Regions from separate parts of the Cytobacillus gottheilii genome, predicted to be linked through region 1. Evidence: riboswitches for the same ligand, from Rfam matches in the RefSeq annotation. Region 1 holds a riboswitch; the other holds the start of a gene.

Region 1 (4,216 bases):
ATGAGCGAATAAGAATGACTGAAAAAAGGACGAGACAAATAAGAATTGGGATTAGTATAAAAAACAGAATTAGCGCGGGGTTTCCGTTCCCAGATATTGTTCCAGGGGGTGGAGTCATTGAATTTCCCACTAAAAAAAGGATCAAGCTAATAAAACTTAAAACAGCAAACATAACACATGAAAATCTCACTCTCTACACTCCCCACTGAATCAAGATAAGCCTCAATCTATTCTAGCCGTATACTGCTATTCTGATGATACAGCATTGAGAATCTCATACTGCTATCCCGCTCATTATTTTGTATGACAAATAGCCCGGGCAAATTCAATACCCGAGCCATTTTTTACCATCCGCTATCTTCTTTTTAATCGCAGCAACTTCACCTTATCATCATGATCGGCCACTGCTTCAATTTGATACTTTTCCGTATTTAAATAGATGGATGTACCTGTGTCGTTTTTAAATGTTTCTCCGAATTGCTTAAATATCTTTTCTGCCTCAGTTAGGGTTGTTCTTAGACGTTCTCCAGGAATTTCAGCTGCTGTCACCTTACTGTCTTCAGCATTATAATAATAGGTGATTTCAGGATACATGACATACGGGCCTTCCTCTTTCACGCCTTCCCGCATGTAATATGGTTCAGACTTTTTTATTTCTTGTATATTGGTGCCTAGCGGGTATGGGCTTCCAACTGGAATGCCTTGCTTTGCTTTTGCCAAGAGATCTGTATTTAGCTCCAAATCTTTAAATGGATAATAGAATGCATTTTTTTCATTTAAACTATCTAGCCAGAAGTCTACTTTCTCTTTATCTGTAATCGTTTCTTGGTCCTGTTCAACTAGCTTTAGGGTCTCTTCATTTAATCCCCATGTTGTAAAGTATATGGTATCTGAAGAACTGTCTCGCTTTATTGTCTGAAGATATTTTTGGTTTATGTTTCTGATTGTAATATCATTTAAAGATTCGATTTCTCCATTGCTTATTAGCTTTAATTCTCCATTGTCAATTCCCGCAAACAGATATTGGCTATGCACCTGATCTATTTGTTCAGCCACAGCAAATATCGTTTTCTTTCCAATTTTCAAAGGGTAAATTTGCTCATCATTCCCTGTTTTAAAAGTGAGTATTTCTTCATCGTTTAAAACATTTTGTTTATAAGCTACCGTTGAATCTTTTTCAGCTAGGTAAAATGCATAATGGCCAGAATAGAAAACATCCTTTTTTTCTGCATTTTTAGCGTATACAAACACGTTATAATCATAACTGCCATCTTTAACTTCAAATTTGAAAAGAGATTCCTCTTTAAGAGTAACCGTATCCATCTTTTCTTTACCTTCTGCAATTACAGCTGGTTCTGTTTTTTCCTCTTTTGCTGCATCTTTTGCCTCTTCCGTTTCAGAAAGTGTCTCCGATTTAATTGACGCGATCGTGTCATACGAACAAGCCGTCAACAATAATAAACAAACTGTTATATAAAATTTTTTCATGATAATCTCCTAATAAAGCATCCATTCATATTTTAGTAATCTCATAATTAAACATTCACAGAGATTTAACCAATTATCAGTGTAACAAATGGACAATCAATTCACAAACCCATTTATTACAAAGATTACAAAAGAATTATAAATTTGTAGTATTTATAGGTAAATTGAATGTACTTTATCCTAAATAACAAAACCGTCTCAAAGAGAAGACATACCTTTACACAAAAATGAAGCACTTAAGCAATTAAAAAACCAAACAAATTTAACAGTTAAAAATGATCTGCTAAAATGTTTGGTTTGATTATTGGTTAAAATATGGACCTTCAGCCTCTATTAAGATTAACGATTATCAATGGTCTCTGGATATAGATCATGGTTCATCAATCTGAACTCAGCCATTTTTTCGTATTTTGTGCCTGGTTTTCCATAGTTCGTGTAAGGATCAATGGAAATGCCGCCTCTAGGCGTGAACTTGCCCCACACCTCGATGTAACGCGGATCCATTAGCTCAATTAAGTCATTCATAATGATATTCATGCAGTCTTCATGAAAATCTCCGTGATTGCGGAAGCTGAACAAATACAGTTTAAGCGATTTGCTTTCCACCATTTTCTGATCTGGTATATAACTGATATAAATTGTCGCGAAGTCTGGCTGTCCTGTTTTAGGGCATAAACTCGTAAACTCTGGACAATTAAATTTTACAAAATAATCACGGTTTGGATGCTTATTATCGAAGCTTTCTAAGATTTCTGGGGAATATTCAAATAAATATTGTGTCCCTTGATTCCCCAGCAGGGTTACCCCTTCTAATTCTTCATCTTTTCTTCCTGTCATGCTAGTGCCTCCTTGGATTGCATTTCATGCTGGAATGAGGGAATTGAATATAAAAAAACCATGCCCTCCATGGACATGGCTGAATGCAATTCATCCGTTCCATAGTTTTTTATAGAGGGTAAGTGCTATGAACCTCTCTCATTTTGCGTGAAACGCATATTTTAAAATACCAATATAACTATAAAAAACTTTCGATAGTGTGTCAATTACTTCAAAATATCTAATAATAACGTTATGATTGACTAATCTATTCGAAAGGTGGTATTTTCATGAATTTTCTGCTTGAAAGAACAGATTCTGAAGAAAAACTCTCTCTAGAAGCATTGATTCAAGGAAAACCAAGTGTTGTGGTGTTTGTACGCCATCTTGGCTGACCTGTCTGCAGGCAGTATCTCACGCAGTTGCGTGAGCATTATGATGAATTTTCAAAGCGCGGTTATCAGCTGATTGTTATTGCACCTTCTAAAGGCAGCTTTATCAACATGTTCTTAAAAGAGTTTGGTCCTTATCCATTTCCGATTTTAGGCGATCCTGCAAGAGTTGCCTATAAAGGAATGGGACATAAGACAATGCCAAAATGGAAGCTGCTCTCCAAAGCTGCCTTTGGTTTTGTTACCGGAAAAGTAAAAGGATTTGTCCCAGAAGACGAAAAGCAAAAAAAGTTCGTTATGGAGTCAATGAAGACACAAGATGTTTATATTCAAGGGGGAACTTGGGTTTATTCTAGTTCAGGAAAAGTCCTTTGGAACCACATTGACGAATCACCTGAAAATCATGCACCCCTTGCAAAAATAATGGAGATTATGGACAAACATAAATAATTTTGTCGAGAAATGTTTTAACTCTTCTCATGGTGGTAAACAAATAATGCAAGGCCATTACGACTTGCAGAAGGGACTGGTTCACCTTGAAGAACATAACAGCGACTTCAGATTCTTGTCTTGGCATTGCTTTGGATCAAGGAGGGTTTGCAGAGCGCTCGATAGGCACTCTCGTCTTTAACCGATATACTTAAAATCGGACGGCCTCAGTAAACGTACCTTGAATGTCCGTTATACGGACCAAAAAGGTGCATTCCCATAAGCGGAATGCACCTTTTTATTTGCACTTTTTAGCTATTGAAAAATTTCTACAAGCTTGCTTTTATTTTTATAAAGTGGTCAATAAACTCTGAAGGATTTTGTTTCACATAAAAAGCATTTACACCGCTCCTGGTATGTAAATAAAGCAGCCCCGTGCCTGCGCTGGTACTTTTATAGGAAACATCCCATACGTCTCTTATATAATGAACATGAAATTGTGTTTCAATGCGATCTTCATATAGTATAAGCGAAAGTTCTTCTTCAATGATTTTCTGCTCAGTCCATTTGATCTGCCTGCTGACTTTTATATAAGGATGCTGTGCAATAAACCGCAACAAATCACTCCTCTGTGTCTCTATCATTTCCTATTCTGAATTAGGTCCCATATTTCTTTTAATACCAGCATCTCTTCTTCTGTAACAAGGTCCCATTGAATTCCTTTTGGCTTAAACTGCTCTCCCCATTCTCCCCTTCCCTTTAACATCCTATAATACGTTATATCCATTCTCATTCCAAAAGAAAACCTCAATTTAGGAGAGTTAATGTTCTTTTAAGCAGTTGTTTTTCAAAGTGCAGTATATCCAGAAGAATAATATGCCGAAAAAAATAAGTTCAGAGCGCAAAACTCTAAACTTATTTTTTTTCACTTCCTATTTTATTTTTTCATATTTTCCTCAATTCAATTGTTCATTATCAGTTCCCTTTTCTTGCATTCCCTTATTCAATCGTGACTGCCAGCTCCTTAATCAGCAGTGACGGCGAACCAAATGCAAGCGAAAATTCGAGATCTGAACCAACTTCTTCAATTT
Region 2 (4,216 bases), 380 kb from region 1:
CTATCATTTACTCCGCTCAGTAAAATCCCGTTCAATCTCGTCTTTCCAGCCAGGATCAACACCCTTGCCATACCGTACGCTCAATACTGCCTCGCTCAGGATTTCATAATTTAGTTTCGTACCTTCTCCATCAGCATGGTAATCCACGGCAAAATCTTTATCAATGCCAAAGTACCCAGCAGTTTCAACGGCATCAATATTGGCTCCGAGAAACATAAAGGTCCAGTCATATTTTTCTTTCTGATGCTGAATCATTTTTTTCACTTGTTCAGAGGTGAATTCCCGGCTGGCATTTTCCATGCCATCAGTGGTAATCACAAAGAGGACATGATCTGCACGCTCTTTCTTCTTCTGCTCTTGAACAGTTTTTTGAATCGAAAACCCGATTGCATCAATTAATGCGGTCGTCCCGCTTACTTCATAATCGCTTTCAGTTAGCTTTTTTATATCTTTTACAGAAACGCGGTCATGTAATAATTCATACCCATTGTTGAATAATACTGTCGTTACAAACGCCTCTCCTTCAGCTTTTTTCTGCTTTTTCAACATCGAATTATAGCCGCCAATCGTGTCTGCCTCGAGCCCTGCCATTGATCCGCTTTTGTCTAAAATAAATACAACTTCAGTTACTTTGTTTTTCATGTTTAATACCCTCCTTATCTATAATGGAAGGATATCAAGTTTTCAAAATGAAATGGTCGCTTCAAAAGCGACATTTTCTAAGCACCGAGCAAAGGCTGGTCAAATCGAAATAATGCTTCATTAATTTCATGGATATCATACTTCTGCTGAGTGATAAAAAATTTCACAATGACATCAAATTTACTGCTGTGTGACAAAGTATATCCTGCTGCTGACAGCAGAGCATTGGTTTCATCTTCATCCAGCTCCAGAGCGATCGCAAAGGCGATAGCGGTTTTCTTTTTCGGATTATAACTGTCTTCCTTGCGGATCTTTGAAAACAGACGGCGATCAATATTCGCTCTTTTATAAGCATCCACATCGCTTATTCCTCTTTCGTCAATGAGGCGAAGCAGGCGTGCCGAAAACGATTCATCGAGTTCATCAATTAACTGCATTAGACTGCTTTCTTCAATATCCTCACTTTGCTTAACATAATCATGCTCTCTAAGTTGTTCCGTTACAAAGCGTGCTTCTCTGCCCCCATAGAGAGCACTAGCTTCTTCCACATAATGCTCATCAATATATTCCTGAATAGAGTGAAAAAGCTTCTGGCTCAGGCCAAACGATTGCTGATCAAATACAACTAAATAAACATGCATTTCATGCTGCATTAAAAAGGTGCTGATGGCCGAAATGGCAATTTGCAGAGCCTCTTCTTTAGGAAATCCGTATATTCCTGTTGAAATCAGTGGAAATGCAATGGACTCACATTGATATGTTTGTGCCAGTTCTAATGAATGCTTATAAGATTTCCGCAGCAATTCTGCCTCCTGCTGTGTACCGCCCTTCCAAATGGGACCAGGTGTATGGATAATATAGTTGGCAGGCAGCTTAAATCCATTCGTTATCACGGCTTCACCGACTGCACATCCCCCGATTTTGTCGCATGCTTCTGTTAACTCCTCAACTCCGGCTGCTTGAAAAATAGCACCGCAAACACCGCCGCCCATTTGCAATTTCTTATTGGCTGCATTGACGATGGCATCTACATTCATGACTGTAAGATCCTGGCGAACGATTTCCAAAGGCATAAATGAAACTCCTTTTTTTACTAAAAGCATAGCATCGACACTGCTCTGGGACAACAGCATTCTGGGGACATAAAAAAGGAACCTATTTTGATCAATAGATTCCTCCGAAACTTAAAACGCCATCTTATTCTCTTTTCCAGTATGAATACGATGAATAATCAGCGCTGCAATCATTTGAATAATCGTTTTCGCCAATATTTGACCAACAATTGCTGCCGGCACTGCTTCCCATGGGAGCATGTTTGCACCTAATGGACTTAAGCCGATTACAACAAACACAACTGAATCCAGCAAGCCGCCGACAACACCGCTGTAGAAAACACGCCATGCAAATGGCAGCTTTAAACGCGTATAGATTTCCGTATCAGCTGTTTCTGCAATTAAGAACGAAATAGCGGATGCAACCACAATCATCAATGTATCTCCAAGCAGGAATGACACGATTCCAGACAGGATTAATGCAGTAAAAATAAATAAGTACGTCTTTGATCTTCCATATTTATTTTGGACAAGATCACGGAAAATAAAGGTCGCTCCAATAAACAGCGTACCCATAGGGATCATGAAAATCCCTACAGCCAATGGCGCAAATTTAGCTGTTACCACATTGGCAATAACAATAGATAATAAATACAATAAAATTCTCATGTATACTCCTCCTGATGCTACAGTTTTATATGATAACCGAACGAAAAAAGACCTCCCAGCAAAGTTCTACAGAACTTCACAAAGAGGCCTAGACAATCTTTCTATCAAAAAAATAAAAAGCTGTGACCACATGGACACAGCAATCCATAGTTTTTTATAGAGGGTTTAAGCTAGGAACCTCTCCCGATCGGGTTATGCAATTGAGTTTAATATTATCTTATAGGACAGAGGTCTGTCAATGAAAATTTCAAGTAGCAACCTCTTCCTCTAACTGAATCAATATCTCTTCTCCTAACTCTCCGTCTTTTATTTTTATATGTCCTGCTGACGAAAAATCCTTTGGCATTAGTCCGTTTAACGGCATGGAAAACGATGTGATCCCTAATGTTAAATAAGTTTCTGCGATCAACTTGCTGCAGGTGTAATCATTCCTTTTTGAAGTAATATGAAACATTCTGCCTTCAATTACTTCTTCAATCATTGGCCATTCACTTGGATTGGGGATTCCATGCACGCTTTTGATATAGTCATAGAGCTTTTGATCATCGATTTTGTTTTTCATAGTTAAGGTGCGCACGGCATATTCTGGTGCCACGTAGGGTTCTACATCCTGGCCGTACGTTTTAAGCCGATCCAGCAGTTTGACAACCTTTGGTCCTGTCTCATGATCATGAAACCATTCATCCTCCAGATTTACAAGGGCGGTCGATTCAAAGAAATAAACCTCACCATCTGGATCAGGACGCAGCACCATCCCCACATGCGACCATTTGCTGTGCTCCAGCTTTTCCACTAACTTGCTCATCTCATATTTTCCGCTGAATAAAATTAAATCACCTGTTTTTAATAATGGCAAAAGTTGATCATACGTTTCTGTTTTCATGACATTCCTCCTAAAATAATATGCTAAAATTTGACACTATCATGTTATAATGATACCAATATTTCATGAAACGGGAGTCAATTCAATGAAACCAGTTTTCAAAAAATATCACTACTTTGTTCTCATTGTCCTTTTTACATTGTTCTTTCCTATTTCAGCCTCTTATGCTGAAGCAAACTCCGTGAACGTCGGCAATGATTTTACGGAAAAGGACATGACCTCCCATTTACTTGTGTATGTTGATTCAAACGATCTTACTCCAGATCAAATTCTCGAAAGGCAGGATCAATTTGTTCCCTTCAGTCAGGCGGATATCGATGGGGATATTGCCGATTTGGATTATTGGATCAAGATCGATATGCAAAATACAAGTGACCGTGCGAAAGAGCTGCTGCTCGAAATTCAAAAGCCGCATTTAAGCTTGGTTTCCTTGTATAGTGAAAATAGTGGTAGCCTTAATTTACAAGAAACGATCGGCTACAGCCTGCCATTTGATGAAAGAATCATAAAACACCGCAATCTCGTTTTTCCGCTTCACCTAGATTCATCTGAAGACATACATACCTATTATTTAAAAATTGAAACTGATAGTTTCTTTCAGGCACCGATCACTCTTTGGAATTATGTATCATTTTCAGCAAACCATTCTGATTCGCAAATGCTGTTTGGTCTTTTTTACGGCATTATGATTGCCATGATGATTTATAATAGTTTTCTATTTCTCTCGCTAAGAGAAAAAACGTACTTATATTATATCTTGTTTATTGCTGGTTTTACGATCCTGCAGGCGATTTGGGATGGATATGCGTTCGAGTGGCTGTGGGGCGATTATCCTTGGTGGGCACTCCGGTCTAATTCATTTTTTATTCTTTTTGCTGCGCTGTTTGGATTACTGTTTACGAAGCATTTTCTGCAGCTGAAAGGCATTGCACCAAGACTCTATAAAATGGTCCATGTATTTACGATCATT

The links. Region 1 has a riboswitch for preQ1 ahead of queF (preQ(1) synthase). Riboswitches for the same ligand answer to the same signal wherever they lie in the genome.
Region 2: another riboswitch for preQ1. It lies ahead of J1899_RS06045 (VUT family protein); the one in region 1 lies ahead of queF (preQ(1) synthase).

What each region holds. Positions count from the first base shown of each region.
Region 1 is NZ_CP071709.1:844,232-848,447, reverse strand. Features, by position in the region: gene J1899_RS04075 (hypothetical protein) at 355-1,488, opposite strand; gene queF (preQ(1) synthase) at 1,828-2,325, opposite strand; PreQ1 riboswitch class I at 2,421-2,467, opposite strand; partial or broken gene J1899_RS04065 (peroxiredoxin-like family protein) at 2,712-3,146, shown strand; gene J1899_RS04060 (hypothetical protein) at 3,455-3,742, opposite strand; gene J1899_RS04055 (TldD/PmbA family protein) at 4,125-4,216, opposite strand, start outside.
Region 2 is NZ_CP071709.1:1,224,892-1,229,107, reverse strand. Features, by position in the region: gene J1899_RS06055 (vWA domain-containing protein) at 4-642, opposite strand; gene J1899_RS06050 (macro domain-containing protein) at 720-1,715, opposite strand; gene J1899_RS06045 (VUT family protein) at 1,827-2,363, opposite strand; PreQ1 riboswitch class I at 2,504-2,550, opposite strand; gene J1899_RS06040 (C40 family peptidase) at 2,611-3,246, opposite strand; gene J1899_RS06035 (diguanylate cyclase) at 3,332-4,216, shown strand, end outside.